2 regions of the Allocoprobacillus halotolerans genome follow, and region 1 is predicted to be linked to the other one. Evidence: a T-box and tRNA genes for the amino acid it is inferred to sense, from the RefSeq annotation. Region 1 holds a T-box; the other holds one or more tRNA genes.

What was found. The T-box of region 1 lies ahead of pheS (phenylalanine--tRNA ligase subunit alpha). A T-box ahead of a tRNA ligase gene usually reads a tRNA of that ligase, here a tRNA-Phe.
Region 2: it has a tRNA-Phe gene. The T-box ahead of pheS (phenylalanine--tRNA ligase subunit alpha) is inferred to sense a tRNA for this amino acid. The anticodon was not compared.

What each region holds. Positions count from the first base shown of each region.
Region 1 covers NZ_CP101620.1:2,089,544-2,101,730, reverse strand. The annotation lists gene NMU03_RS18095 (nucleotidyltransferase family protein) at 191-679, shown strand; gene NMU03_RS18090 (nucleotidyltransferase family protein) at 637-1,236, shown strand; gene NMU03_RS12315 (threonine/serine exporter family protein) at 1,374-2,126, shown strand; gene NMU03_RS12310 (threonine/serine exporter family protein) at 2,229-2,582, shown strand; gene NMU03_RS12305 (immunoglobulin-like domain-containing protein) at 2,629-4,056, opposite strand; gene pheT (phenylalanine--tRNA ligase subunit beta) at 4,058-6,448, opposite strand; partial or broken gene pheS (phenylalanine--tRNA ligase subunit alpha) at 6,453-7,485, opposite strand; T-box leader at 7,518-7,717, opposite strand; gene NMU03_RS12290 (ABC transporter ATP-binding protein/permease) at 7,761-9,617, opposite strand; gene NMU03_RS12285 (FtsX-like permease family protein) at 9,619-10,008, opposite strand; gene NMU03_RS12280 (hypothetical protein) at 10,038-10,619, opposite strand; gene NMU03_RS12275 (ABC transporter ATP-binding protein) at 10,616-11,398, opposite strand; partial or broken gene mnmL (tRNA modification radical SAM protein MnmL/YtqA) at 11,438-12,187, shown strand, end outside.
Region 2 covers NZ_CP101620.1:2,261,795-2,281,935, forward strand. The annotation lists gene pap (polyphosphate:AMP phosphotransferase) at 1-923, shown strand, start outside; gene NMU03_RS13270 (Cof-type HAD-IIB family hydrolase) at 960-1,706, opposite strand; gene NMU03_RS13275 (AEC family transporter) at 1,977-2,771, shown strand; gene NMU03_RS13280 (hypothetical protein) at 2,842-3,057, shown strand; gene NMU03_RS13285 (DEAD/DEAH box helicase) at 3,045-4,163, shown strand; gene NMU03_RS13290 (helicase-related protein) at 4,124-4,849, shown strand; gene NMU03_RS13295 (hypothetical protein) at 4,885-5,013, shown strand; gene plsX (phosphate acyltransferase PlsX) at 5,070-5,867, shown strand; partial or broken gene rnc (ribonuclease III) at 5,864-6,546, shown strand; gene NMU03_RS13310 (LysM peptidoglycan-binding domain-containing protein) at 6,614-6,880, shown strand; gene NMU03_RS13315 (FMN-binding protein) at 6,934-7,242, shown strand; gene NMU03_RS13320 (hypothetical protein) at 7,209-7,289, shown strand; gene NMU03_RS13325 (nicotinate phosphoribosyltransferase) at 7,412-8,947, shown strand; gene NMU03_RS13330 (NAD(P)-binding domain-containing protein) at 8,907-9,197, shown strand; gene NMU03_RS13335 (prephenate dehydrogenase) at 9,295-9,735, shown strand; gene ltrA (group II intron reverse transcriptase/maturase) at 10,261-11,577, shown strand; tRNA gene NMU03_RS13345 (tRNA-Cys) at 11,848-11,922, shown strand; tRNA gene NMU03_RS13350 (tRNA-Leu) at 11,928-12,016, shown strand; tRNA gene NMU03_RS13355 (tRNA-Arg) at 12,112-12,188, shown strand; tRNA gene NMU03_RS13360 (tRNA-Pro) at 12,203-12,279, shown strand; tRNA gene NMU03_RS13365 (tRNA-Ala) at 12,287-12,362, shown strand; tRNA gene NMU03_RS13370 (tRNA-Met) at 12,481-12,557, shown strand; tRNA gene NMU03_RS13375 (tRNA-Asp) at 12,561-12,636, shown strand; tRNA gene NMU03_RS13380 (tRNA-Phe) at 12,641-12,716, shown strand; tRNA gene NMU03_RS13385 (tRNA-Met) at 12,742-12,818, shown strand; tRNA gene NMU03_RS13390 (tRNA-Ile) at 12,859-12,935, shown strand; gene NMU03_RS13395 (hypothetical protein) at 13,062-13,436, shown strand; gene NMU03_RS13400 (hypothetical protein) at 13,466-13,543, shown strand; gene NMU03_RS13405 (HAD-IC family P-type ATPase) at 13,570-14,904, shown strand; gene NMU03_RS13410 (hypothetical protein) at 14,901-15,395, shown strand; gene NMU03_RS13415 (hypothetical protein) at 15,392-15,937, opposite strand; gene NMU03_RS13420 (AI-2E family transporter) at 16,066-17,079, shown strand; gene NMU03_RS13425 (HAD-IIB family hydrolase) at 17,103-17,876, shown strand; partial or broken gene NMU03_RS13430 (citrate synthase) at 17,950-19,285, shown strand; gene NMU03_RS13435 (branched-chain amino acid aminotransferase) at 19,339-20,141, opposite strand, start outside.

The sequences.
Region 1 (12,187 bases):
TTAGATTTTGTGTAAAGAATACTATAACATGGATATTTCACTTTTTTAATACAAATTTTAGAGAAATAGTAAAAAAATAAGAATACAAATTATTATTAAAATAGAACAAATAAAACAAATCAAGAGTAGTGCATTTGTGTTGTCATATAGCAACTTTTGACACTACCACTATCCAATGGAGGTAAAAACTATGAAAATACTTGGATTAATTGTTGAATATAACCCATTTCATAATGGACATATCTATCATATTCAAAAAGCTCAATCCCTTGATCAATTTGATTATACAATTGCGATTATGTCTTCTTCATTTGTACAAAGAGGCGAACCCGCTATCATTGATAAATGGAAACGTAGTCAGATAGCGATTGAATATGGTATTGATCTTGTGATTGAATTACCTTTTGTTTATGCTTGTCAAAGTGCTGATTACTTTGCCAAAGGAGCAATTGAACTGCTTGCAAAAATAGGTGTAACTGACATTTGTTTTGGAAGTGAAAATGGTGAGATTTCAACTTTTATTGAAATTGCTCAAACTCTTTTTGAACATCAGGAAAGTTATGATGACTATGTTCAACAAGCAATGAAAAAGGGTTACGCTATGCGGATGCATGCAATCAGGCATTACAAAAAATCATGCATAAAGAAGTTAAAACCCCCAATGATTTACTGGGTTTAAGTTATGTCAAAGAAATCATTGCACATCAATATTCTATCACACCCCATTGTTTTTTAAGAACAAACACTTATCATGGTTTAGATTTAAAACATATTGCCAGTGCCTCAGCGATTAGATATGCTATAAAAAATCAACAGGACTTTTCACATACCTTGCCTTATGAAAATCTATATAAAGATGAACTTTATTTCATGGAAGATTTCTTTCCTTATCTTCGTTATCAAATCTATACATCAACACCTGAAGAACTGAAAAATTATCATATGGTGGATGAGGGGTTAGAAAACACTTTATATAAAACCATCAATCAATGTCAGACAATGGAAGAATTCATTGAACAACTATCATCCAAACGTTATACCCGTCCTCGTATTTCTCGTATGCTTATTCATATATTAATGAAAAATACCAAAGAAGATATACAAAAAGCAATGAATTTAGATTATATACGTATTCTGGCAATGAATGAAAAAGGACGAGAATATTTATCACTAATCAAAAAACATGTCCTTATGCACTTGTCACGAACTTTTCTAAATATCACCATCCTGCCTTAGATATGGAACTCAAAGCCTCACGTCTACTTTCCTTATTATCTTCTTCTCCTCAAAAATTAATTCAAGAAGAATTTTCACATATTCCATTGATTCAAATATCTGATTTATGATATAACATTTATCTGTGGGGTGAAAATATGAATGATTTAGATGTTTTACAACAGATCAATAAAATTGGACAATTGCTTTTAAAACATGGGGCAGAAATCTATCGTGTTGAAGAATCTTTAAAAAGAATGTGTGAAGGCTTTGGTTTTACAAATATAGAAGTTTTTGCGATTCCAACATATTTTACCTTATCTTTAACTTTACATGATGGAACACCTTATCAGTCTTCTAAGCGTTCTCGCAGTAATCGAACACATTTAGACCATCTCTATGAACTGAATTGTTTAGTCCGTCAAATCAGCAATCAAGAACTATCTTTAGATGAAATCAAAGAAAAAATTCAAAATATTGAAAGTCAAAAACTCAATTATCATTTGATTTTGATGGGGTATATTGTATCGGCTGCGATGTTCTGTGTCTTTTTTGGTGGACATATCCCTGAAATGATTGTTTACGCTTTTATTGGTTTGATTCTTTATTACTTTATATATTTACTAGAGAGATTGGATGTCAATGGTATCGTGCGTACAATTCTTTCTAGCATGGTTTTAGCAAGTATTGCCATTATTGCACAAAAAATGAATATCATTTCTAATCAACAATCTGTCATCACTGGAACTTTAATGATTCTTGTGCCAGGTATTGCGATTACAAATAGCTTAAGAGATATTATTGGTGGTGACTTTGTTTCTGGGCTGTCACGTATGATTGAAGCCATTTTAATTGCTGCCAGCATCGCTATTGGAGTGGGTATTATGATGATGATTTTACAAGGAGTTTAGTATGGAAAGTTTGATACAATGTTTAGCCGCTTTTATAGGCTGCTTTGGTTTTACATTTATATTTAGAATTCAAAAAATATTTGTTTTTCAATCATCGGTTCATTGATTGGAGCTTTAGGTTGGTTTATTTATTTAATTTCTGATTCTTTAAATAATATTTTCTTACAAAGTTTTATCGCCATGCTTTGTGTTTCCTTATTAGCCGAGTTCTTTGCTCGTTTCTTTAAAGCACCTGCAACAATTTTTATCATTATTGGTTGCTTTCCTTTGGTACCTGGTAGTGGAATCTATTATACCATGCTTTATGCTGTGCAAGGTATGAATGATTTGTTTATGGAAAGTTTTTTATCAACATTAGGAACAAGTCTATCACTCGCTTTAGCGATTTTAATTTCATCAACAACTTTCCAAATATATAAACGTATCAAAACTAGAAATTTTGTTGATATGGGATAAAAAAGAGAAGTGAAATGTTAAAATGATAACATTCACTTCTCTTTTTTTATTCTTCAATCATAATTGCTTGTGAGCCCATACCTTCATAAGCTTTTTCAAAAGCATCTTTATCCCAAATTGTTAATCCTTGTAAAGGATTATTTAAAACAACACGATCTTCATCAAAACCAATCAAAACAAGACAATGTTCACTAACTGGGAAAGTGACTTTTTCATCCGTATACTTTCCATCCAATGTCTTAATATACCATTGTTGTTTTCCTGATTGTTCATATGTTTGTAAAGAAGCCGTTGCCCATATTTGAATAGGATGTCCCATTTCTACATAAGTTAATAAATCTTCTAACGATGAACCTGTTAAATTTTTGACTTGATGTTTTCCATTTTGTTCTTTAATGATTGTTTCTAAAACATCAACCATTGGTTCAACATAAATACCATAGCCACGAGAAGACATACTACCTGTAAAAGCAACATGTGGATCTGCGCCATATAAACGTCCATCTTTATACTCAAGTGGTACAATTGGAACTTTTTTAATGACTTCTGGCATAGTTACATCATATCCATAATATTGTAACAACATCGTTGAAGATGCTGATTCACAACCATTATGATAATCTGGTAATTGTAAAACCATTGGAACATTAGAAATACGATAAGATGTTTCTTTTTCTTTGACCACAACTTCTCGTTCAACTTTTGTTTCGTTACCTGCCTGATCTTTGGCTGCATAAGTTAAAGTATATGTCCCTGCTTTTTGGGTATCTACTTCACCTGATACTTGAATAGAAGCTGTACAATCACCATCCACATTATCTTGTGCTTCAACATTTTTTAATGGATCGAATTTTTCATTCAAATAAGCAATCATTGGTTTGATTGTCAATTCAGGAGCTGTTAAGTCTGCAACCTGCACTTCAAATGACTTTTCAACCACATTTTGTGAAGGATCGGTGGCTTTAACTTCAACGCTGTAAGTTCCCATTTTAGAAACATCCACTTTTCCTTCAATTTGAACATCACAATCATCTTGTGAATTATCACTGACGGTAATAATATCTGAAAGTTGAAAATTTTCAGTTCCATAAGCGACTGTTTCCTGACATTCAATAGTTGGTGCTGTTTCATCAACAACTTCAATATGAATCGCATAAGTTTCATCATCATAAGTAACTGTTCCATGATATTCACCAATTTCAGGATATTGTTCCTTTTCATCCAGATATTTAATATCTTCTAATGATAATTGACAATTTTCAATAATATCTTCACGTTCTGAAGGTAGATACCAAGTTAAATTCAAATAATCTGCGACATCATGACTCAGTTCTTCCCCAACTTCTAAAGTGATATCTCCGCCATCTGCCAACTTTAACTCTATTCTCCATATCACAATATAGACTGCAATAAAGAGAAGAACAACCCCAAACACAGCGATTCCAACACGTTTTTTTGAAAGTTTTCTTGCCATATTAAACTCTTAAATGCGCTCCATAATCTTTTGATACAGCATTTAAAATCTGTTCCATTGTTGCATTGATTGAAGCATCATCCAATGTTTTTGAAGCATCCTGGAATGTTAAAGCGATAGCCACTGACTTTTTACCACTTTCGATATGTTCCCCTTCATATATATCAAAAATCTGTGTATCAACAATTAAACGTTGACCAGCTTTACAAATAGAACGTACTACATCATGAACTGGAATATCTTTATCCATAACCAAAGCAATATCTCTTGTTACTGATGGATATTGTGGAATATCTGTAAATTTAATCGCTGGTTTCTTTAAATTTAATAAAACAGATAAATTCAATTCAGCCACATAAACATCTTTCACATCATATTTTTTCGCTTGACGAGGATGAATTTCACCAATCACACCAACAATATCTTTTCCCATCATAATATATCCACTTCTACCAGGATGGAAATCAGAATTATTGGCTTCTACTGGTTTTAATGTATAACGTGATTCTTTAATACCTAATTTTTCAAAAATTGTTTCTACAAAACCTTTTAATAAATAGAAATCAGCTTTTTGTTGGAGTTGTTGCCATGCAACATTTTGATACATTCCAGAACATGCAATCGCTAAATTTTGAATTTCTGTATCTTTTGAATAAGTATGTGAAATTTCATAAATCATGACGTCTTTTTGAGCATGAGCATGGTTATAATTAATAGCCTGCAACAAAGATGGAATCAATGATTTTCTTGTTACACTTCTTTCTTCACCAATCGGTAACATTAAAGATACATTATCTTGATGATGGAAAAGATTGAAATCATCAACCATTGCTGGTGATGTTAAAGTATAAGTCATCACTTCATGTAAACCTAAATCTGTTAATAAATGTCTAATCATTTTCACACAACTTTGAACTGGTGTATAAGCACCTTTTGTCATTTCCATGAATGGTAATGTTGATGGAATATGATTATAGCCATACATTCTGGCAATTTCTTCAATCACATCAGCATCCATAGACATATCATTACGATAAGTTGGTACTTGAATTGTAAATGTTTCTCCTTCTAATGTGTATGTAAAATGCAAACTTGTTAAAATATCTTCAATAGCTTCCGTAGAAATTGTTGTTCCTAATAAACCATTCACACGTGTTGTTGTGAGTGTAATCACTTTTTCTTCAACTTCATAATCAGTCAATACACTTTTATAAATTTCTTTGGCGTCAGCTAATTCTTCAAGTAAAGCAGCGCAACGATTCAAAACTCTTGCTGTATTCGCTGTATCAATAGCACCTTTAATATAATGCTGTGAGGCATCTGTTAATAAATTCAAACGACGTGCTGTGTTTCGTAAAGTCGCTCCATGGAAAGTCGCTGCTTCAATCACAATATTAACAGTATTTTCATCAATCTTCGTATCATCGCTACCCATGACACCTGCAATACATCCGATACCATCATCAGTTGAAACAATAATATCTTCAGGCAAAATATCATATTCTTTACCATCTAATAAAGTGGCTTTTTGATGGAATCCAGTTTTAATGACAAAACGTTTTTCTTTTAATTTATCATAATCATACATATGAATAGGTTGACCTGTTTCTAACATCACAAAGTTAGAAATATCAACAATATTATTGATTGGTTTAATACCACTTGCCATCAAGAATGTTCTTAACCATTCAGGTGATTCTTTTGTTTGTACCCCTTTGACTAATTTTGCACCAAATAATGGGCATAAATCAGTTTGAGCATCAACTTCAATATCACTCTCTAATTCATTCAATGTTTTCATGGCAGGAACATGAACGTCACGCTTTAATAAAGCACCTACCTCATAAGCCAAGGCAATCATAGCCATACAGTCAGCACGATTTGGTGTTAATCCAATTTCTAAAACTGTATCATCATATCCCATGTATTTTAAAGCTTCTTCACCTACTGGAGCATCTTTATCTAAAACATGAATACCTGCTTTATCTTCTTCTCTTAATAATCTTTGATCAATACCGAGTTCAGCAATTGAACAAATCATACCATTTGATTCAACACCACGAATCTTTGCCTCTTTAATCTTAAAACCTTCACCTAAATCACATCCTGGCAATGCCACAATGACTTTTTGTCCAGCATCAACATTCGGTGCTCCACAAACAATCTGTTGAACCACGCCATTTCCAACTTCTACCTGACAAACATTTAAATGATCACTATCAGGATGAGGAACTTTTTCTTTGACATACCCTACAACAAGTTTATCTCCTCTTGCAAAAGTATGCATTCCTTCTACTTCATGACCAATAGATGTTAATTGATCAGCAATTTCCTGTGCCGAAAAATCATCGACTTTTACATATTGATTTAATAATTTTAAACTTGCTTCCATATGCCTAATCCTTTCTTACAAATTGATTTAAGAATCTTAAATCACCACTATAAAAATCTCTAATATTGTCAATACCATATTTCAACATGGCCACACGTTCTAAGCCAATTCCAAAGGCAAATCCTTGATAAACTTGACTGTCAAAACCACACATTTCTAAAACTTTAGGATTGACCATACCTGCTCCTAAAATTTCAATCCATCCAGTCTGTTTACACATTGCACAACCTTTCCCATTACAGTTATAACAAGAAATATCAACTTCTACACTTGGTTCAGTAAATGGGAAATAAGATGGTCTTAAACGAATTTCACGTTTTTCACCAAACATCTTCTTCGCAAATAATTCTAATGTTCCTTTTAAATCAGCCATAGTAATATTTTTATCAATAACCAAACCTTCACATTGACTAAATTGATGTGAATGTGTCGCATCATCATCATCACGACGATATGTTTTTCCCGGACAAATAACCTTGATTGGTCCTTGTCCATTGGCTGCTAACATAACATGAGCCTGTACTGGTGATGTATGTGTTCTTAATAATGTATTTTCATCAATATAGAAAGTGTCCTGCATATCTCTAGCAGGATGATCTTTTGGTAAATTCATTAATTCAAAGTTAAAATGATCTGTTTCCACTTCTGGTCCTTCGCAACACTATAACCCATTCCAATAAATAAATCTTCTAATTCTTCTCTAATCATTGTTAATGGGTGAATTGTTCCAAGTGGTAACTGACTTCCTGGTAAACTAATATCAATTTTTTCATTTTGAATTTTTTCAAGCATCTCTGCTTCTTCTAAAACTTTTTCTTTTCTTCAATCGCTTGTGTCATTTCTTGTTTGACTTTATTAGAAACCTGTCCAAAAGAGGCACGCTCTTCTTTTGTCATATCTTTCATTGATTTCATAGCTGATTGCATTGGTCCTTTTTTCCCTAAATAGAAAACTCTCAAATCATTCAATGCTTTCAACGATGAACAATCATGAATCTTCAATAAAGCTTCTTCTTTAATCTTTAATAATTCGTCCATAATATCCTCCTTAAAATAAAAAAACCGTTCCACATAGGAACGATTATATCGCGGTACCATCCTAATTCATAACTTAATAAGTTATGCCCTTTAAAGCAGTAACGTTGCTCTACGGCGATGATTAGTCGCACTCCAAGGTGAATTCAATAAATGCATTGTAAGAAAACTTCCAGCCTTTGTTTTCCTCTCTGATACAAATTCTTTACCTACTTGTCCTTTTCATCGTATTAACGGTAATATTATAACTAACTTTTTGATGAAAAACAAGTTTTTCTTTATTCTTTTAAAGCTTGTACGGTATTCATTTTTAAAATATAAAAGAGCGGTGGGCATTGACTGATAAAAACCAATAAGGCACATAACACAAAAACGACCCCTACAACATACATATCCATCTGCAAAGAAAACATTTCACTTCCAAAGACATCTTTCATAAAAGTATTCAAAATTTGAATAATCTGATAATATAAAATCAGACATGAGCTTTGTGCGATAAACAAAATCTGTAAAGATTCATAAAAAACAATTTTCATAATGTCCAAAGAACTGGCTCCAAAACATTTCATAATTGCTAAATCCTTTTTCTTTTGTACAACATTCAAAAACATTACTTCACCTATCAAAAATAAAGAAGATAAAATAGCCAATAAAGAAAAAATAGCTAAAATCATATTTACCTGTTCAAGAGTCTTTGAAACATTCTGGGTTGTTGATTTTCCAATTTCCATAAACTCATAATCAGGATATTGTTTTTGTAGTTGTTTGATGACATCTTCTCTTTGATAATCTGGATGGACATAGAGAATTCCTAGATGTGAAGTAACCTGATTCACATCATAAGTATAGACATCTTTTAAAAGATGAATATAGGCATGATTCATCTGATAAAGTGTATCTAATGTGGTTGTTTGATTGGTAATACCAACAATTTTATAACAGATACCTTTCACTTCCCAGTCATGTTGATACCAGGCATAAACATTTTGTCCAATTAAAGACGATACATCCTGCTCACCATAAAGATGTCTAGCTGTTGATAATGATAAAAGAATCTCATTATTGGCTTGAGGATATTGTCCATATTGTAATGAGAGATAAGTATAGGGCGATGTATCATCACCAATAAATAGTGTTTGAGATTGTTCATAATGATCAGATTCAAAACCAATACCTAAACATTCATAATCATCTAAAAACATTTCACTTTTGATAATACCTGCTTGATTTTGCATTTGATCTAACAATTCCAATGAGAGTGATTGTTGATAACGAGATTGAAAACTAATTCCAGATGCTGGTACAAGTGAATAAATATATTGATGAAACTGTTCTTCAAGATGGCGTGTTAAAGTCAGAGCCGTCACAATACATAACAAAGACAAAAGCAAACCCATGATAAGTTGTAAAGAACGCCCTTTATGGGACCATAAGGAAGCAAATGCCAAGCGCATATGAGAAAAGACATATTGATGATGAATTGTAGGAAAATGTTCGATACGTTTTTGTGATGATAAAATATCATGATTGATAATTTCACCATCTTGCATATAATAAATTTCATCACTATATTCTTTCACTAATTTTTCATCATGAGATACCAAAATGACAAGACGATGTTTGGCTTCATTCTTCAACAATTCCATCACTGCTTTGGCATATTGAGGATCAAGTGAACCGGTTGGTTCATCACACAAAAGAATATCACTATGATGGTAATGACTTCGTAAATAAGCCAAGCGTTGTCTTTGTCCCATTGAAAGTGAAGTTAATGATTGTTGTTTCAATGCATCCATTTCTAAAGCGAAATCGGCCTTTTCCTGTTTATGAAAAAAACGAGGCAAACTGATATTTTGTTTTAATGATAGCCACATAATCAAATGAAATTGTTGAAAAATAAAACTGATGTGGCGACGACGATAACGTGTCAAACGATGTTTCACTGAACGTCCATTCCACAACAGTTCACCTTGAAAATCACGATCAATACCACCCAAAATATGTAATAATGTTGTTTTCCCACAACCACTTGGTCCAACGATTGCGACGATACCTGCTTTTGGAAAACATAAAGAAATATCATTTAACACCTTTTGATAATGATAACGTTTGGAAATATGTTGAACTTCAAGCATCCTATTCCTCCCTTAAAACATCTGTTTTTGTAATCTTCATCATTTTTTGAATCGGTCTTAAAACAGACAAAACACTCATAACAAGATAAATAAAGAAAATAATAATATATAAATCATAGCGTGAAAAGAAAATAGGTTTTAACAATAGTGAAAACGAAAAATAATCTTGAATGCATAAAACATGATTCACATATTCATAAGCGATCATGGATAATAAACAACCTCCTAATGCTATTATGCTACCTAACAAAATAGCTTCACAAAGTGATAAGAAGAATAATCTTGAAGATGATAATCCAAGCGACAATAAATAAGCCATATCATGCTTTCTTTCATAATAAATGATAGATTCAACAATCCCCAACAATAATAACGAAATCAATAAACTCATACCAATAAAAACACCTGCAACAATTTGAGCTAATGAAAGTAAAGATTGATAACTATTGACACGTTCTTGTATTTCATTATAAACAATATAATCATGTGATAATGTTTGATAAACGGATTTATTTTGTGTTGCTTTGGTTTCAACAATACATTCATGATGATTGACAAGTTCTGGAATATTATTTTTAAAAGTATTGGATAAATAAATTTCATCTTGACTAAAAAATCTTGTGGAAGAACCCCAACAATCACCAATGAAAAAGTTTTTTGTTGATAGGTTAAAGTGAGATTTTGATTATGATATTTTTGATAAAAGGGTTGACTGACAAGAATTTCCATATCATTTTGAGGCATACGTCCTTGTATTAAAGATACATGATTATTGTGTTGAGGTAAAAAATATTTTGTTGCTTCAATATCCTGATTAGCTGCTTGAAGTTGGCATTGTTCTAAATGATAACCATAATCTATGTAAGCTATATTTTCATTTGTCAGCAGACTTTCAAAAGGTGTTCCATCTTTCTTTTCCACATTGATGATATTTTTTAATACAGCCTGTTGTTGACTTTGTAAAGTCGCATCAAAAGCGCCAAAAATAGCCGTCACAATCAAAAAGAAAGCCACAATAACAATCCATTGAAATAAAAAAGAAACATCAATTTGTTTCTTTGATGAATAATCTGACGAATCGGATAAAACCATAGTGTATGACGTTGATGTGCTGGTGCTACCTGAATAGATGATGTTTTCTGTTTTTTAATTTCTCCTTGTAATTTTCCCTGAAATAATGTTAAAACATCATCACAATAAGTCTTTAATAATTGAGGATCATGGGATACAATAATAACTAAAACATTTTTTGAAATCTTTTTTAAATATTTCATGACATCTTGAGCCTGTTGATGATATAAAGCGCCAGTTGGTTCATCACAAAGTATAATATCTGATTGTTTCAGTAGTGCTTTAGCAAGTGAAGCTCTTTTCATCTGTCCACCAGAGAGTTGACGGGGATAGCGTGACAATAAATCTTGAATATCCAATTGGGTCACAATCTTTTGTAAAAAAGACACATTGTAATGAAGGTGACTAATATGACAAGGTAAAATCATATTTTCTTTGATTGTTAGAGCGGAAATAAAATCTTTATTTTGCATCATAAATGAAACATGTTCACAAATAAATTGTTGCGAATTCATAATTTTATCACCATTATAAAAAATTTCACCCTGATAATCATCATCTAGCATACCCATAATATATAAAAGTGTACTTTTCCCACAGCCACTTTGTCCTTGAATCCCAATCAATCCCGTATCTGGAAAACAAATAGAAATATCATCAAGAACTTTTGTTTGATTATATTGTTTAGAAATATTTTTTAACGCTAACATTGTATTCTCCTTTATGTTATAATCTTGGCAGGTGATGTCATGAATAAATTTCCATATACATTTGATAACAAGCGTTATCATACTTATAATTACTTTTTAAAAACAAAATATCATGGTAAAGTCGCTAAAGTGTCTTTAAATGCTGGGTTCACCTGTCCTAACCGTGATGGTACTTGTGGCAAAGGTGGCTGCATTTTCTGTTCCGAATCAGGTTCTGGTGATTTTGCTGGTCATGTGAAAGATTCCTTGCAAAAACAATTCGAAGATATTTCTTCCATTATGCGCCAAAAATGGCCTGACTGTCAGTTTATTGCTTATTTTCAAGCAAATACCAATACCTATGGTACAGTTGAACAATTAAAAGAAAGATTTGAACCATTTGCCAATAAAAAAGATGTTGTTGGCATTGCAATAGCAACACGTCCTGATTGCTTAAGTGAAGACATTTGTGATTATTTAGAACAATTATCTCATCGCTGTGATTTATATATTGAGCTGGGACTTCAAACGATTCATGATCAAACAGCAAAACTCATCAATCGTGGTCATGATTATCAGACTTTTTAGAGGGCCTACAACGTTTAAGACAACGACATCTTGATGTTTGTGTTCATATTATCAATGGTCTACCTTACGAAACTTATGATATGATGCTAGAAACAGCCAAACAGGTAGGTCAACTTGATATTCAGGGATTAAAGATTCATAATCTCTATATGTTAAAAAATACAGCCTTGCATCGTATGTATCTCCGACAACCATTTGATATGTTAACACGTGAACAATACA
Region 2 (20,141 bases), 180 kb from region 1:
ATAAACATTATGAAGAATATTTGGAATTATATGATGATTATATGAATGATACCAATGCTAGCTATGCACCGTGGTATGTTATTGATGCAACAAATAAAAAATTGGCACAATTACAAGTTCTAGAGACATTAATGAGCTGCATTCAAGAACGTTTGGATCATGAAAAACAAGATGCTCCATTGATTGAAAATGTTTTTGAAATGAGAGAAATGATTCATTTGGATGATTATGATTTAAGTGTAGGCATCAGTGATGAAACATATCGTAAAGAATTGAAGAAATGTCGTAAAAAATTAATGAAATTGCATAATAAATTATATCGTAAAAAAATCCCAGTTGTGATTGCTTATGAAGGATGGGATGCAGCTGGAAAAGGTGGTAATATTAAACGTGTGGCTTCTGGACTTGATCCAAGAGGTTATACAGTTTATCCAATTGCTGCTCCTGATAAAAGTGAATTAAATAGACATTATTTATGGCGTTTTTATAAACGTTTGCCAAAAGATGGTCATATTGCGATTTTTGATAGAACATGGTATGGACGTGTCATGGTAGAAAGACTAGAAGGGTTCTGTAGTGAAAATGATTGGCAAAGAGCTTATAATGAAATGAATGAATTTGAAAAAGAATTACATGATTGGGGTGCTATTGTTATTAAATTTTGGGTACAGATTGATAATCAGACACAATTAGATCGTTTTACAGAACGTCAAAATACACCAGAAAAACAATGGAAGATTACTGAAGAAGATTGGCGTAATCGTGAAAAATGGGATTTATATGAAAATGCAATTACGGAAATGCTGCAAAAAACAAATACGATTTTTGCCCCTTGGTATGTCCTAGAATCTGTTGATAAAAAATACGCTCGTATTAAAGCGATGAAAATTGTGATTCGTGAGATTGAAAAAAGACTTGGATAAAAAATAAGAATAAGGTTTGTTGCCTTATTCTTATTTTTATAACAATTGAAAATGTTTACAAGCTTTATAAATACTATCATGATCAACATCGTCTGTCACATAATCTACAATAGCTTTGACTTTATCATTCGCATTTTTCATTGCAATGCTTAAAGCAACATGTTTTAGCATGGGTATATCATTGCCACCATCACCAAAAGCCATGGTATGAGCTAAATCAATGTGATAATATTTTAAAAATTGATCAATGCCATGTTGTTTAGATCCACCTAATGGGGAAATATCACAAAAAGTTGGATACCATCTTGAAGCATGACAATGAGGCATCACTTTCAATACTTCTATTTCTTCTTTTTCATCTACAAAACACATACATTGATATATTTTTTGTTGAGCAACATCACGACAATCTCTAGCTGGATGATTATCATTATGAGTGATTTCATGGATTTCATCAACTAGATGATTACGCATATTAAAATATTTTGTATGTTCTTCAGTGAATCCACAAGGAAAAGGTTTCTTGTCTAAATAATTTAATAAATTCTGAATATCTTGTGAATCAATTGTATTTTCATAGATGACTTCTTCATCGGTAAAGCAATACTGACCATTTAAAGTGATGTAGCCATCAAAAGGGAAACCTTGTAAAATGTCCAATCCATCTTTGCCACGACCAGTTGCGATAAATAATTTGATTCCGTTATTTTTAAGTGTTTTTAAAGTTTCAAATGTAGATAAGGGGATTTGATGCGTCTGAAAACTTGCAAGAGTCCCATCAATATCAAAAAAATTGCCTGAATCATAATTGCCTCCTTCATTCTTTTTTTATTATAGCAGTCATTTCTATAAATACAAAAATTTTTTTCATATTTTGCTTGTTTTTTCTTTTTTATACAAGACATGTTATAATGCATAGAGAAGGAGAGGACCAAACATGTTTGACGTTTTTATAACATCTTTAACTTTTGTTTTGATTATTGTTATTGCCTATACACTTAAAAAGTTAAAAGTCTTAAAAAGAGTGATGCGAATATTCTTGCAACTATTATTATGAATGTGACTTTACCCTGTGCCCTTTTAACAAGTGCCAATGGTATATCTTTAGATGCAACGATTCTTATCTTGATTGCAGTAGGGATTCTTTCTAATGTATTGATGATTTGTGTAGGATATTTTGCTGCTTTTAAGGAACGTCCAATCTTAAAAGGAACATATATGATTAATGTTTCAGGGTATAATATTGGAAATTTTGTTTTACCTTTTGTGCAAGCCTTTTTTCCAGGCATGGGTGTTGTTTATTTATGTTCATTTGATATTGGAAATGCATTAATGGGACTAGGAATCACTTATGCAGTGGCTGATCATGTTGCCAGTGGTGAAAATTCATTTTCACTTCTGGAAGTGTTTAAAAAACTTTTTTCATCTATTCCTTTTGATGTTTATTTGTTGATTTTTATCATGGCTATTTTTCATATTCAATTTCCATCGTTTCTTTTGTCTATGGCTACTACGATTGGGGCTGGCAATAGCTTTTTAGCAATGATGATGATTGGATTGATGCTTGAAATTAAAGTTTCACCAAGTGAAGCTTATCATGTTATCAAAATTATGATTTTAAGAATTGTTGGAACTATACTTGTGGCAGGATTGATTTTTGTAGCATTGCCATTACCAATACTTGCTAAGCAAATCTTAATCATGGCCTGTTGTGCCCCTTTATCCACAGTATCAGCTGTTTTTAGCCAAAGAATAGGATATAGTGGTGATATGCCTGCAACAACTAATTCTTTAAGCATTATAGTTTCCATTGTTTGTATGGTTATTTTGTTATTGATTTTTATTTAATGAAGATATTCTTATTGAGAGAGTATCTTTTTTCAAAATTATGATACAATAGACCTCAGGTGGTGCGAAAATGACAGATATTCGATTATTAAAGACAACAGCCAAACGTATAGAACTTTTAGAACAAATGAATATTCATACTTTAGAAGATTTGATTACCCAATATCCCTATCGTTATGAAATTATTGAAGAACAATATCCAACTGAAGAAGATGACCATATCATCATTGAAGCAAACGTCATTTCACCAGTAAAAATCTTTTTAAAGGAAGAATGTCAAGAATGACTTTTGAGGTTGAAGATCGTTATTTACAACATTTTCAAGTAACAATCTTTAATCGTCATTATTTAAGGCAATATTTAAAAATAGATACAACGATTACAATCATTGGAAAATGTCAACATCACCGTATTACGGCTTCAGATATTAAAATTAAGTCATTGAAGGATATGGGAGGTATTTATCCTGTTTATTCATTAAAAGAAGGATTAACTCAAAAATCTTATCGGCAATATATAAAAAAAGCACTCCATCTTTTACATCAACAAATTGAGGAATTTATTCCAGAAAAATATTTAATTCAACACCATCTAATACGTAAAGAAAATGCATTGTATTGTATTCATTTTCCAGAAAATAAAAAAGATATTCAAGAAGCTTTGAAATATTTAAAATATGAAGAATTTTTAAGGTTTCAATTAACGATGCAGCTGATTAAGCAACAACGTATTCAAGAAATTGGCATAGCCAAAGTTTTTGATATTGAAAAATTTCAAAACTGGATACTTTCCTTGCCTTTTGCTTTAACACAAGATCAACAAACATCTATTAAAGAAATCGTTGAAGATTTAAAGAGTCCTCATATGATGTATCGTTTTTTACAAGGTGATGTTGGTAGTGGTAAAACAGTTGTCAGCTCAGCAGCTTTGTATGCCAACTATTTAGCAGGTTTTCAAGGGGCTTTAATGGCACCAACAGAAATTCTAGCAACCCAGCATTATCAGACTTTGATACAGTTTTTTGAAAATACAGATGTTCATATTGAATTGTTGACAGGATCTTTATCAGTCAAAGAAAAAGAGGAAGTTTATCAAAAAATCATCAGTGGTGAGGCTGATATGATTGTAGGAACCCATGCTTTGTTTCAAGAAAAAGTAGTTTATGGTAATTTAGGTCTGGTGATTACAGATGAACAGCATCGTTTTGGGGTTATGCAAAGAAAAGCGTTGAAAAATAAAGGACAACAAGTCGATTTTCTGATTATGAGCGCTACACCAATTCGCGTACTTTGGCCATTTCGATGTATGGGGATATGGATGTATCTACGATTAAAACAATGCCTCAAGGACGTTTGCCCGTCATTACACGTTATATTTCTTCTTCATCAATGAAACCAATATTAAAAGATTTAAAAGAATATCTATCACGTGGTGGACAATGTTATGTGATTTGTCCATTGGTTGAAGAAAGTGAGAATTTACAAGCCAAAAGTGCTATCCAAATTGCTGGAGCAATGCAAAAATATTTTCAATCGCAATATCAGGTTGGTCTTTTACATGGACAAATGAAAGAAGAAGATAAAGAAAAAGTTATGACTGGTTTTTTAAACAATACAATTCAAATTTTAGTTTCGACAACTGTAGTAGAAGTTGGTGTTGATGTTAAAAATGCGAATATGATGGTGATTTATAATGCTGAACGTTTTGGGATGAGTCAACTTCATCAATTACGTGGACGTATTGGACGTGGAAAAGAACAAGCCTATTGTTATTTGATGAGCTCATCTACAACATCAGAGGCTAAAGAACGTTTGAGATATTTAGAAAAAAGTCATGATGGTTTTGAAATTTCATTATATGATTTAAAATTAAGAGGACCTGGAGAAGTTTTAGGACATCGTCAAAGTGGTTTGCCAACTTTTTTGGTGGCTGATTTGATGAAAGACTTTCCCATCTTGTCTATTGCCAGAAAAGACGCTGATAAGATTATTCAAGACTATGTTCAAAAACATGAATATCAAGGGATTATTTGTAAGATTCAAGAGAAATTGAAAGTGAATAATGAATATGTTGATTAAATATGTTATACTTACAGACGGGGAGTGAATGAAACATGTATAAATTATCAATAGATGCAATGAGTGGTGATTTAGGAAGTTCAATTGTTGTAGAAGCTTGTGAAATGTTTATGAAAAAACATCAAGATGTAGAACTTTATGTCACTGGAAAAAAGAAGAATTAGAAAAATTATCTAAATATGCCAATATTCATATTGTGGATGCCAGAGATATTGTGAAAATGGATGATGGCATTATGTCAGTTCGTCGTAAAAAAGAATCAAGTATGGTTAAAGCTGTCATGATGGCAAGAGAAGGTGTTGTGGATGGTGTGGTTTCATGTGGTTCCACAGGTGCATTCTATACGAGTGCCATGCTATTTTTAAAACGTATTGAAGGGGTAGAAAAATCATGTTTAATGGTCATGATGCCAACTTATAATGGGAAAGGAATGGCGATGCTTGATGTTGGAGCTAATGCTGAAAATACTGCCCAGCAACTTTATGACTTTGCAATTATGGGAAATATTTATGCGAAAAATATCAGAGGAATCGCAAAACCACGAGTTGCTTTATTAAATATTGGAACAGAGTCTAAAAAAGGTGATGAAGCCCATCAACAAGCCTTTCAATTATTAGAACAAAGTGATCGTTTGCATTTTGTGGGAAATGTTGAAGGACGAGATATCATTAGTGGTGATTATGATGTTGTGGTCACTGATGGTTTTAGCGGGAATATTGCTTTAAAAACATGTGAAGGTGTTGCAGCAACTTTAATGAAAATGATTAAAGAAAGTATGATGTCATCATTAAAGGGAAAACTAGGAGCATTATTAGCGAAATCTTCATTATATAGTTTAAAAGAAAAATTTGATTATAAATCTGTAGGTGGCGCTTTAATGATGGGGTTTGAAAAAGCTGTTGTCAAAGCTCATGGTGCCAGTGATGCTAAAGCTTTCTCTAATGCAATGGAGTTAGCATACCAGATGGTTAAATTAGATGTTGTGGGACAAATGAAAGAAGGATTAAGTCAAAAATGAAAATATTAGATTTTTTACAGAAAGAAAAGATACCATTTCAAAATATAGCACTTTATAAAGAAGCTTTTACCCATGCTTCTTATGCAAATGAATCGCATTTTGTACATAAAGATTATGAACGCTTAGAATTTATGGGTGATGCTGTTTTACAATTATTTGTATCAGAATTTTTATTTCAACTTTTCCTTGATGTTCCTGAAGGAACATTAACGACTTTACGAAGTAAATTAGTTCGTGAAGAATCTTTAGCTCGTTTTTCCAAAGAATTAGGTTTAGGTGAATTGCTTTATTTAGGAGTTGGAGAAGAAAAAGTGGAGGACGCACACGTGAAAGTGTTTTAGCTAATATTTTTGAATCTTTTATTGGTGCATTGTATTTAGATTGTGGAAAAGATGAAGTTTTAAAGATTTTAGAACAAACTATTTTTAAACATGTCAATGATTTAGATTATGATGATATTACTGATTATAAAACAACTTTACAAGAATTAATACAAGCTGATCAGCGTCGTACAGTTACATATGAATTATTAGAGACATCTGGTCCATCCAATGCTCCTGAGTTTAAAGTGGCTGTCATGATGGATGACATGTGTTTAGGTGTAGGAAAAGGAACAAGCAAAAAACGAGCTGAACAACAAGCTGCAAAAGATGCTTTAAATAAATTAGCAACAAAATAAAAATACTGAGGATTATGCCTAGACATTTTTGTGAGAATACACATACATTATCTTGGGAGTGATAATGATGTATAATCCATATATGTATGATGATGAAAGAATTGTGAATCCACGTGTTGGAGAAATTGTTTTGTATACGGTTCATAAAGGAGATAATGTTTATCGTATTGCAAAAACTTTAAATAGTGAGGTGGCATGGATTCAAGCAATGAATCAATTGGATGATGATTTGTTAATTCATCCTCACCAGCAATTGTTGATTCCAATTGTTTTTCAAAAAGTTCCACCAATACCACAACCTTATCAAAGAGAAACCTATGATTTATATTTTTAAAAAATGCATAAGATTTGAAATTAAGCAAAAACTATAAATAGGAGGTTTGGAAAATGAAAAAAATAATCATCCTATTTATGGTTGCTTTGTTGTATGGATGCTCAAATGAAAAGCCAACAGAAGAAAAGAAAACCCAATATAAAGATGGCACTTATACAACAACGGCGATGGGATATGGTGGCGAATTTGAAGTTGAAACAACATTAAAAGATGATAAAATTCAAGATATTGTTATTAAAGAACATAATGAAACACCTTCTATTGGTGGTGTAGCTTTAGAACAAATGATTGAAACAATGAAAGAAAAAATCATTATGATGTGGATACAATTTCTGGGGCAACCAAATCATCACAGGCGTTGAAAGAAGCTGTTGCGAAAGCTTATGAAAAAGCCAAAAATGAATCTTGATATTCTTTATTTGTCGAAAGTAGTTACAAAAAAATGTAGCTACTTTTTTTATCTAGGAAGAATAAGTCTTTATTTTTTATAAAAAATGGTATATGATAATGAAAATGATAGGGGGCTAAATAATGGAAGAAAACTATGTTGGTCGTGAAAGAAATATTACTTTAATTATGGATTTTTATGAATTGACGATGTCATATAATTATTTTAAATTAGGAAAACAGAATGAAATTGTTTATTTTGATATGTTTTATCGTAAAAATCCTGATCAAGGTGGATTTGTGATTTTTGCTGGTTTACAGCAATTGATTGAAGCTATTGAAAATATGCATTTTAGTGATGGAGATATTGAATATTTAAGATCTTTAAATGTTTTTGATGAGGATTTTTTCACTTATTTAAAAAATTTCCGTTTTACTGGAACGATTTATTCAGTCAAAGAGGGAACACCTGTATTTCCTTATGAACCATTAATTACTGTGAAGGCAAAATTAATTGAAGCACAATTAATAGAGACATTTTTGTTAGTAACAATTAATCATCAATCTTTAATTGCAACAAAAGCAAGACGTATTGTTCAAGAGGCCAAGGGACGTGCTGTCATGGAATTTGGTGCTAGACGTGCACAAGGTTATGATGGGGCTCATTACGGAGCAAGAGCAGCTTATATTGGCGGTGTTGTTGGAAGTGCTACAGTATCAGCTGGAAAAGATTTTCATATGCCGGTTTTAGGAACAATGGCTCATTCATTTGTCCAATCTTTTGATTCTGAATATGAGGCTTTTAAAGCTTATGCTACAACATATCCCGATAATTGTGTTTTATTAGTAGATACATATGATACTTTAAAGAGTGGTGTTCCTCACGCTATTCGTGTCGCTGAAGAAGTTTTAGCACCAATGGGGAAAAGATTAAAAGGAATTCGTTTAGATAGTGGGGATATTGCCTATTTAACAAAGAAAGCTAGAATGATGTTGGATGTAGCAGGGTTACATGATTGTCAGATTACTGTTTCTAATTCATTAGATGAATATTTAATTCGTTCAATATTGGAACAAGGCGCTCAAATTGATTCTTTTGGTGTCGGTGAAAACATGATTGTCTCTAAATCTTCACCAGTTTTTGGAGGCGTTTATAAATTAGCTGCTGTTGAAAAAGATGGAGAGATTATTCCTAAAATTAAAATTTCTGAAAATACTGAAAAAATTACGAATCCAGGATTTAAGAAAGTCTATCGTCTAATCGAAAAAGAAACAAATAAAGCCATTGCTGATATTATTGCTTTCCATGATGAAATATTGGATGAAAATCAAGATTTAACGATTTATCATCAATTAGATTCTTGGAAACATAAAACACTTTTTGCTGGTACATATGAGATTCATCCTTTACAGACACTTGTTTTTGATGAAGGAAAGAATGTCTATCCGCATTATTCATTAGATGAAATTAGAAAGTATTCTGAGCAACAGAAACGTCTATTATGGGATGAAATCTTCCGTTTAGAATATCCTCATATGTATTATGTTGATTTGACACAAAAATTATTAGATTATAAGCTAAAAATGTTAGCGAAAGGAAAAAAGGACATTAGTCCTTTCTTTTTAAAGGATTTGTTTTATGATAATTACAGTTGTTGGTTTAGGTGTTATAGGTGGTAGCTTTGTAAAAGCGTTGAAAGGCAAAGGATATGATGTATATGGTGTGGATTGTGATTTAAAGACTTTAGAAATGGCAAAGGCTGAGGGGTGTATTATAGAAGGATACCAAGATGGACATGAGATTATTGCTCGAAGTGATTTAACGATTATTTGTTTGTATCCTTCTAAAGTTTTAGAATTTATTGCTAATCATCAATTTAAAAAAGGTAGTATTGTGACAGACGTGGTTGGAATTAAATCTTATTTTTGAAACAGGCATTGGCTATTATAGATAAAGATGTCGAGTATATCAGTGGTCATCCAATGGCTGGACGTGAGAAAAAGGATATCTTTATGCCAGTCAAGAAGTGTTTTATAATGCCAATTATATTGTCATTCAACATGAATTCAATCAATTAGATAAAATTGAATGGATGCGTCAATTTGTTGGAAAGTTAGGTTTTAAAAGTGTCAAAATTATGAGTCCCTATGATCATGATGAAATCATTTCATTTACTTCTCAGTTACCACATACATTGGCAGTTGCTTTAATGAATAGTAATGATGAAAAATATGAAACTGGAAAGTATATTGGAGATTCTTTTCGTGATTTAACAAGAATTGCTAATATTAATGCAGACTTGTGGTCAGAACTTTTCTTCCACAATAAAGAATATCTATTGGCATCAATGGAACGATTTGAAAAAGAGTTTGATCAGTTAAAACAAGCTATTGCTAATGGTGATGAAAAAACTTTAAAAGCTAAGTTTTTAGAATCCTCTAGACGACGAGAGAAATTAGAAAAATAGAAAGAAGAGACTTCATTGCATGAATAATCTTCTTTTTTGTATGCCGGGCATGGCATATATCTAGGTGGTGAAAGTCCACTGTGGGGGGCGATGTCGCAACTGCCAACCACTAGCCAATATCAAGGGTGTCTATCGTGAGATGGAATCTGAAAGAAGATGGAGGCAAAGTCCTGGTCCGAGGAACACGAATCACATCAGGCATATAATAGGGACGAGTGTGCAAAACAACACGAAGTCATAAGAGGTTGCGGAATAGGACTATTATATGTAAATGTGGCGGATATATGGGAGGAAAGAGATATGACCTTATCCCGGGAGGTCTCACTAGCGATACAGCAGTAACAACGAATAGTGAGAAGTCAGCAGAAGTCGTAGTAGTAAGGAAGTGACTGTAATGGTCATGGAGCGAAGGACTGAATAAATCTATCAGTTATTGAATTTTGAATTGATTTCATTATACGAAACCGTGGAGATAGACGAGTACACTAGAAGACCCGAAAGAAGAATGTAGGGAAGGTGAGTATAATGGATAGCGAAAGAAATGGAGGTAACGAAAATATGAAAACTGATAACACATTGCTTGAGGAAATGCTTAGTGATACTAATCTAGAACTAGCATTTACACAAGTCAAACGAAACAAAGGTGCAAGTGGAGTAGATGGAATGGAAGTAGCTGAACTTAAAGACTATTTAGATAAACATCTAGAAGAAATTAAGGACAGTATACGAAACAAGACATATAAGCCACAACCTGTGAGAAGAGTAGAAATACCCAAACCCGATGGCGGAATACGAAATCTAGGAGTGCCAACAGTACTTGATAGATTTGTCCAACAAGCCATAGCCCAAGTGTTAATACCTATCTATGAACCAATATTCAGTGACAATAGTTTTGGATTTAGACCAAATAGATGTTGCGAAATGGCAATCATCAAAGCATTGGAATATATGAATGAAGGCTATCAGTGGATAGTAGATATAGACCTAGAAAAGTTCTTTGATACAGTTAATCATGATAAACTTATTTCACTTGTCATGAAAGATGTAAAGAGTGGAGAAATAGTATCCCTAATTAGGAAATATCTAGTAAGCGGGATTATGATTGATAATGAATATAAAGAGTCAGTCGTAGGAACACCACAAGGTGGAAATCTAAGTCCGCTACTCAGTAACATAGTTCTCAATGAACTAGATAAGGAAATGGAAGCACGAGGACTAAGATTCACACGATATGCAGATGATTGTATTATATTAGTGGGTAGCAGTAAAGCCGCCGATAGAGTAATGGAAAACATTAGTAAATTCATAGAAAAGAAACTAGGACTTAAAGTAAATATGACTAAAAGTAAAGTTTCCAAACCTAATGATATTAAATATCTAGGATTTGGATTCTATTATGACTCTTTTTCATCTATGTGGAAAGCAAAACCACATGAGAAATCTATCGCAACACTGCAAACAAAACTAAGGAGACTAACAAATAGAAGTTGGTCAGTATCGTGGGAATATAGAATACTTAAGATAAGACAACTTGTAAATGGGTGGATTAACTATTACCGTATTGGAAATTTTATAAAAGTCTGTAGAAAACTAGATGCACAAATAAGATTTAGGATACGTATGTACTTATGGAAGAAATGGAAAACCATAGGAAATAGAGAAAAGCAACTAAGAAAGTTAGGGGCATTACCATGGCAAGCTAAAACTTGGGCAAACAGTCGAAAATCATATGCAAGATGTGCAAGTACATTTCTTCAAACAAGAATAACTAATGATTTATTATATAGAAAAGGACTACCATCAATGGTAGCCCAATATCAGTTAAAACATATTTCAGTATAGATTTAAACCGCCGTATGCCGAACGGCACGTACGGTGGTGTGAGAGGTCGAAAATAAATATAAAATTATTTATTTTCTCCTACTCGATTATATTTATGGAAAGAAAAGTGAAAAAATATGATTTTTTATAAAACGAAAAAACATTGAATTAAAGAAGAAAAAATAATTTATAGTATGAGATGTAGTAAGGGAATTATAAAAAAAACAAAAAAAGGTATTGCATAAATGTGGAAAATATTATATACTATTTGAGCAACGAGTTAAGGAAGTTGGTTCCATAGCCAAGTTGGTAAGGCTACAGACTGCAACTCTGTCATCGTCGGTTCGAGTCCGGCTGGAACCTCCATCGTTGCCCAGGTGGCGAAATTGGTAGACGCACAGGACTTAAAATCCTGCGGACCTTAAAATCCGTGCCGGTTCGACTCCGGCCCTGGGCACCAGTTATAAAAATCGGCTCTGAAAAGAGTTGAAAAAAATAAAAAAAGTGTTGCAATTGAATATGAAATGTGATACTATTGAATGGCACTGTTAAGAGGCGCTAGTAGCTCAACTGGATAGAGTGCTTGACTACGGATCAAGAGGTTGTGGGTTCGATTCCTGCCTAGCGCGCCAATCAATTATGTTAACGGGAAGTAGCACAGCTTGGTAGTGCACCTGGTTTGGGACCAGGGGGTCGCAGGTTCGAATCCTGTCTTCCCGACCATTGTAATGGGGCTTTAGCTCAGCTGGGAGAGCGCCTGCTTTGCAAGCAGGAGGTCAGCGGTTCGATCCCGCTAAGCTCCACCATTATGTTGCGAGGTTTACCCAAGTCCGGCTGAAGGGATCGGTCTTGAAAACCGACAGGGGATGAAAGTCCCGCGGGGTTCGAATCCCTCAACCTCCGCCATTTTATTTAATTTCATATCGCGGGATGGAGCAGTCTGGTAGCTCGTCGGGCTCATAACCCGAAGGTCGTTGGTTCAAATCCTTCTCCCGCAACCAAATGGTCTGGTAGTTCAGTTGGTTAGAATGCCGCCCTGTCACGGCGGAGGTCGCGGTTCGAGCCCCGTCCAGACCGCCATTATGGTTCCGTAGCTCAGTCGGTAGAGCAGAGGACTGAAAATCCTCGTGTCGCTGGTTCGATTCCGGCCGGAACCACCATTCATTTAAAAACGATTCACTACATGGCGGGGTAGCTCAGTTGGCTAGAGCAATCGGTTCATACCCGGTGGGTCGGGGGTTCGAATCCCTTCCCCGCTACCATTAAGTATCGTAGTGGTGAATACCACTTTTTATTTTATACGGACCCTTAGCTCAGTTGGTTAGAGCTATCGGCTCATAACCGATCGGTCGAAGGTTCGAGTCCTTCAGGGTCCACCAATTGTCATTAACCTCAATTCTTGAGGTTTTTATTTTTTATAGTCTTATTTATGTTATAATGGTTTTGTTAATATTCATATATATTTCATAACAATATGATATATTCAGTGAGAAGTAGGTGATAGAATGGATAATATAAAATTAATGGGATTAACTCATCAACAAGTTGAACAACGTGTACAACAGGGATTGATGAATATATCCCATGACAATATTTCAAAAACAAAAAAACAAATTATATTAGAACATACTCTTACATATTTTAACTGTTTAAATCTCTTTTTAGCAGCTATTATTATTTCAACAGGACGTTGGACGAATTTAACATTTATGGTTGTTATTTTTATTAATGCTTTTATTGGTATATATCAAGAATTAAAAGTAAAAAAGATTATAGATCAGTTAACAGTTGTTACAGTTAAAAAAGTAAAAGTTATCCGTGATCAACAAGAAATGATTATTCCGACTGAAGAACTTGTAAAAGATGATATCGTTTTTTAGAAACTGGCAATCAAATAGGAAGTGACTGTATTGTTTTAGATTCACATGGGATGGAAGTCAATGAAGCTTTATTGACAGGTGAATCAGAACCAGTTAAAAAAATCTAAATGATGAACTTTTATCAGGAAGTTTTGTGGTTGCTGGAAGTGCCTATGCAAAAGTTATTCGTGTGGGTAATGAGAATTATTCTACAAAACTTGTTCATAAAGCAAAAAATAAAAATAATGCTTCTTCAGAAATGAAAGATTCTATTGAAAAAGTTATTAAAATATTAAGTGTTGTTATTATACCTGTTGGATTGGTTTTATATTTTTCACAACGTAGTGCTTTTCCTAATGATTTAGCAAGCGCTATTGTTAAAACAGTAGCTGGTGTTATTGGAATGATTCCCGAAGGACTTGTTTTATTGACAAGTTTGTCATTTATTATTGGAGTGGGAAAGTTAGCACGTAAGAAAGCTTTGATACAGGAGATGGAAGCCATCGAAGCTTTAGCAAGAGTTGATGTTTTGTGTCTTGATAAAACAGGAACTATCACAACTGGAGAATTAAAAGTTGAAAATGTTTTACCAATTAATTCTCATACTCTTCAAGATATTGAATTTATAATGGGGGTTATGGCTCATGAATGTGATGATGTCAATGCAACGCAGTTAGCACTCCAAAATTATTTTTCTAAGCAGTATCATGTCAAGATTGATAACTCTATTCCATTTTCATCACAACGTAAAATGCGTGCTTTAACGATTGTGGGAAGAGGTAACTATGTTTTAGGGGCACCTGATTTCTTACTGATGCCTGATGATGAATTTTTGATAGAGGCTGAAAAGTATGCTAGTAAAGGATATCGTGTTTTATTATTAGGACAAACGGATTCCATTGATGTTTCACAGTCACAAATTGGTGCAGTGAAAGCTATGGCTTTGATTGTTATTTATGATTGTATTCGTCCTGAAGCCAAAGAAACATTACGTTTCTTTGAAAATGCTCATGTTGATATTCGTATTTTATCAGGTGATAATCCAACTACAGTTGCGCGTGTGGCACAATTAGCGGGTTTAAAAGATGGACATCTTTATATTGATGCTTCAACATTACCTGAAGATGATTTGGAAATGGAAAAAATTGTTTCACATTATCATGTTTTTGGACGTGTCAAACCAGAACAAAAACAACGTATTATAAAAGCATTACAAGCCAATGGACATGTTGTAGGGATGGTTGGAGATGGAGTCAATGATGTTTTGGCTTTGAAAGATGCTGATTGTGGTATTGCGATGGCGGCTGGTAGTGATGCTGCTAAACAAGCTGCTCATATTGTATTATTGGATTCTTCATTTGCCTCAATGGTTGATATTGTTAAAGAGGGAGAGCGATTATTGCAGATATTGAAAGAGTCAGCTCACTTTATCTTACAAAAACAATTTATTCTACAGTTCTTTGTCTTGTCTTTGCTGGATTACAAATGAGTTATCCTTTTACCCCTTTACAATTAAGTTTAATCAGTGGATTAGCTATTGGTTTACCAAGCTTTTTATTGACTTTAGAACGTTCTTCATCATTATCATCACAAGGTTTTTTAAAGCATGTTATTTCAACAGCATTACCATGTGCTTTAACAATGATTATTTATATGCTTTTGATTACTTTTATTGGATATCAGTTTCATTTTAGTGATCGTCTATTATCAACATATTATTATCTTGTGGCTGGTTTTATTAGTTTTCTTGTTGTTTTTGTTGTATGTCTGCCTTGGAATCGCTTAAGAGTTATTGTCGCTAGTGTGATTACTGTTGTTTTCTACTTGATTTTAATGGTTATGCATGATTTCTTTGAAATCAATTCTTTATTTTCTGTGTCGATGCTTTTTATCATTCCTATTTGTGCAACAACACCTTTTGTTTTGTTTGCATTGAAACGAGGTATTGTTCATATTTATAAATATCTAGGAAAACATTAACGTAATAGCTTTAAATTATAAACGGAAATATGCGTATTGGTTTTAGAAAGAATTTGTTGGCATTGTTCCTTTGAAAGATCAAAGAGTTTATAAGGATGAATATTAATGGTGGATACATAAGCACCACATTTGATTTGAAATGAACATTTCTTATGTAAATAATCAAAAGTTTTATCTTGTAGATAATGATAAAGATCAATGAATGCTATTTCAATCAAATCTTCGTTCGTATTAAACATGACCATAAAGAAAAAATTAGATCTTTCATAATAAAGACTAACATCTCCGAAATCAAAATACTCTTTCATTTTTTCCATGAGATGCTTAGAAACATGAAAATAGAGTTGAGGATATTCTTCAATCAGGTAAGGTATAATTTGAAATTCAATATAAATACCTGTTAAAAAGCGAACGGATTGGGGAATGTGGAGTTGTTTAAAAAAAGGATAAAGATTTTTTTGATAATCTATATGTTGATAGGAAAAATCTGGATCTAAGATTGGAAATTGATATTGATTATGTGTTATATCATATATGTACATTATTACTCACCATATTTATTCTAACATCATGAAAATAAGAAAAATGTCGATTTATGTCATCATTTGTATAAATAAGTCTGAAAGGACTTATTTTTTGTTTTTTAACATATATATGATTAGGTGAGTCTATGAATCGAAAGAAATATATTGTGATTGGATGTAGTTTATGTCTTTATATCATTATTCTAAAATATATGTTTTCATTGTTTTTTCCTTTTATTTTAGCGATTCTTTGCTTTTTTATATTGAAACCGATTGTTGATCGTATTCAACAGAACATACCCCTTCAAAAAAGTGCTATCGGTATTTCGTTATTATTATTTATTTATCTTCTGTTTGCCTTTTTATTGGCTTTATGTATAACCGCTTTATTTTGTTTATGTATGCATTTTTTTCAAATGCTACCAGTCTATTATGATTCTATTTTTTTACCATTTATTTATAAAACGACAAAACTTTTTCAACAAATATTTTCTTTTCTGCCACAAGATTTCGTTATCATTTTTCAAAACTGGATTCATCAAAATATGTTAGATCTCATTGCCTTTGCCTCAACATTTATTAAATCCATACCATCTTTTTTATTTTCCTTTTTTATGTTTGTGATTTCAACTTTCTTTTTGATGTTAGATTATGAAGATATGAAAGATTGTTTCTTTAAATTAGTTCAAAAAAAGACCTGTTATCAATTGGCACAACTCAAAAATAAGGTTTTAAAAAGTCTATGGATTTATATCAAATGCCAACTTATTTTAATGATGATTACGTTTTTTATATTACTCATTGCATTTTTTATTCTAAAAATAGAGCCAGCATTTCTTTATGCTTTCGCTATTTGTCTATTAGATAGTCTTCCTTTTATTGGTGTTGGGATCATCTTAATTCCTATGATCATTCTTTATATTTTTCAAGGTATTTATATAAAAGCCATTTATTTACTTTGTTTATATGTCATCATTAATATGATTCGTAGCTTTTTAGAACCCCATATCATGAATAAAGAAATGAAAGTTCCAGCTTTTTTATTGCTTGTTTCGATGGTTTTGCATATACATTTTTTTGGTATTGTGGGAATTGTCCTTTCGCCTTTGCATATGAGTTTTTTATATCAGTATTTTCATAAAAGTGGAGATTTGATATAATAAAGCAAGGGAGGAAGATAATGATGCATAAAAAGTATTTTTTCTTTGATATAGATGGAACATTGACTCATAAACAAACAGGAGAATTAATAGAAAGCGCTAAAATAACGATTCAAAAATTGCAAGAACAAGGGCATTTTGTTTGTATTGCGACAGGAAGAGCTTATTATAAAACAAAAGAATTTGCAAAAAAAGCTGGTTTTCATCATATTGTCAGTAATGGTGGAGCAGCAATTACTATTCATGATCAATTGATTGAAAATAGACCACTTGATCGTCAAAAAGCCATTGCCTTATGCCAGGAGGCGCATCAAAAAGGTTTTGGTTTATTAATTTCACCCAATGATAACATTGATGTTATTATGAATGATGAACTATTTATTCAACAGGTTGGTTATCGTCAAGAACCAACACGTTATTTTTATGATTCATCTTTACAATATCAAGATATTAAGGATTACTACAAAATATATATTGCGATTGAACAAGAACGTGAACAGGAATTGACACTATTGAATTCTTTAGGACATATTCGTTTTATGAAAGAATATTTAACATATCAACATGATGCTAAAGATGAAGGTATTTTACGAATGTTGGAGTATGTCGGTGGACAAAAAGAAGACGTAGTGGTATTTGGTGATGACTATAATGATTTGATTATGTTTAAGCCAGAATGGACATGTATAGCTATGGGAAATGCCTGTGATGCTTTAAAAGAAAAAGCAACTTTTGTAACGAAGGCAAGTTATGATGATGGAATTGAATACGCTTGTCAGTATTTTGGATGGATTTAAATAAGAAATAATTGTATACAATTATACAAAAATATGATATACTATTAGTTATACAGAAAAAGGGGTGAATAGCATGGATAATCAAATTCAAGATTTTTTTGATAAATCATTAATAGAAAATCAAATTGATAATGAATTATATCAGACTTATTCCGTAAAAAAGGTTTACGTAATGAAGATGGTACAGGAGTTTTAGTGGGTTTGACAAAAATATCTGATGTTGTGGGATATAAAAAGGAAAATGGTGAAAAAAGGATGACTATGGAAGTCTTTATTATCGTGGAATAAATGTAGAAGATATTATTCGTTATCCTCAAAAAGAAAAGCGATATTTATTTGAAGAAATTTGTTTTTTAATTCTTTTTGGTTATTTACCATCACAGGAAGAATTTGAAAGATTTAAAAATATTTTAAGTGAACAGTATACATTACCAACTCATTATTTGGAAGCCAATATTCTCGGTTTTCCAGCAAAAAATCTGATGAATAAACTCCAACAAGAAGTTTTGATGTTGTATAGTTATGATGATGATCCTGATAATGTAGAAATTATTGAAACATTAAATAAAGGTATTAATTTATTAGCTAAAATTCCAAGTATTGTTTGTTATACATATCAAACAAAAATTCATTACTTTGATGAACAGAGTTTGGTTATTCATCATGTTCAAAAAGATTTAAGTATTGCTGAAATGATTTTATCATTACTACGACCTGATGGGCAATTTACAGCTCAAGAAGCCCAAACGTTGGATATTGCATTAGCTTTACATGCTGATCATGGGGGAGGAAATAATTCAACTTTTACTAATGTTGTCATTTCTTCAACAGGAACAGATATTTATTCAGCGGTAGCGGGAGCTATTGGTTCTTTAAAAGGTCCACGTCATGGTGGTGCTAATTTAGCCGTTAAACAGCAAATGGAAAAAGTTATTGAAGAAATTTCAGTTCATGCTTCAAATGAAGAGATAGAGCGAATTGTTTGTCGTATTTTAGATAAAGATTTTAATGATAACAGTGGTTTGATTTATGGTATTGGTCATGCTGTATATACGCTCAGTGATCCTCGTAGTGAAATTTTAAGTGAAAAATGTAAAGAGTTGTCTATTGAAAAAGGCCGTTATGATGAATATATGTTATATAAACGCTTTGGTGAAATAGCTGTGCAAGAAATATATCGTCGCAAAGGTATTCATGTTTGTACCAATGTTGATTTTTATAGTGGTCTTGTTTATAATATGTTAAATATTCCTAGTGATCTCTATACTTTATTATTTGTTGTTGCAAGAACAGTGGGTTGGATTGCTCATAATATTGAAAACAAACTGTATTCTAATCGTATTATTCGTCCCGCAACAAAATATGTTGGGGAATTAAAAGAATATCAACCAATTGAAAAACGTTCATAAAAAGCTATCTTTAGATAGTTTTTTTATGAAAAAATAATCCAGAATAATCTGGATTATTTAACCATTTTTGTCCAATGATATTTATCTTCTAATTTACCCCATTGAATACCTGTTAATGTATCATAAAGTTTTTGGGTTAATGTTCCTGTCTTGAAATCATTAATTGTAATCATTTCACCTTTATAACAAAGTTCTCCAATTGGTGAAATAACAGCAGCAGTTCCTGTTCCCCAAGCTTCTTTTAATTGTCCAGTGCGACCAGCTTCCATTAGTTCATCAATACTTAAGTCACGTTCTTCAACTTTATATCCCATGTCTTTTAAAATATGAATAATAGAATCTCTTGTTACACCTGGTAATACAGATCCCTCTAAAGCAGCAGTAACAACCGTATCATTAATGAGGAACATAACATTCATTGTACCCACTTCTTCGACATAACGACGATGAACGCCATCTAACCATAGTACTTGTGTATAGCCGTTTTCTTCAGCTTTTACCTGAGCAGCAATGCTGGCAGCATAATTTCCACCACATTTTGTAAATCCAGTGCCACCTTTGACAGCTCGTACATATTCATCTTCAACCCAGATTTTGACAGGATTTACACCTTCAGGATAATAAGCACCAACAGGTGAAAGAATAATAATAAAACGATAACTGTTTGCTGGATGAACACCAACACCTGGCTGAGAGGCATATATGAATGGACGAATGTATAATGATGTATCTGGAGCAGTTGGAATCCAGTCTTGTTCATATTTTACTAAAGCTTCAACTGCTTCTACAAACATGTCTTCAGGCAATTCCGCCATGCAAATACGTTTATTTGAGTTAATCATACGTCGAGCATTCA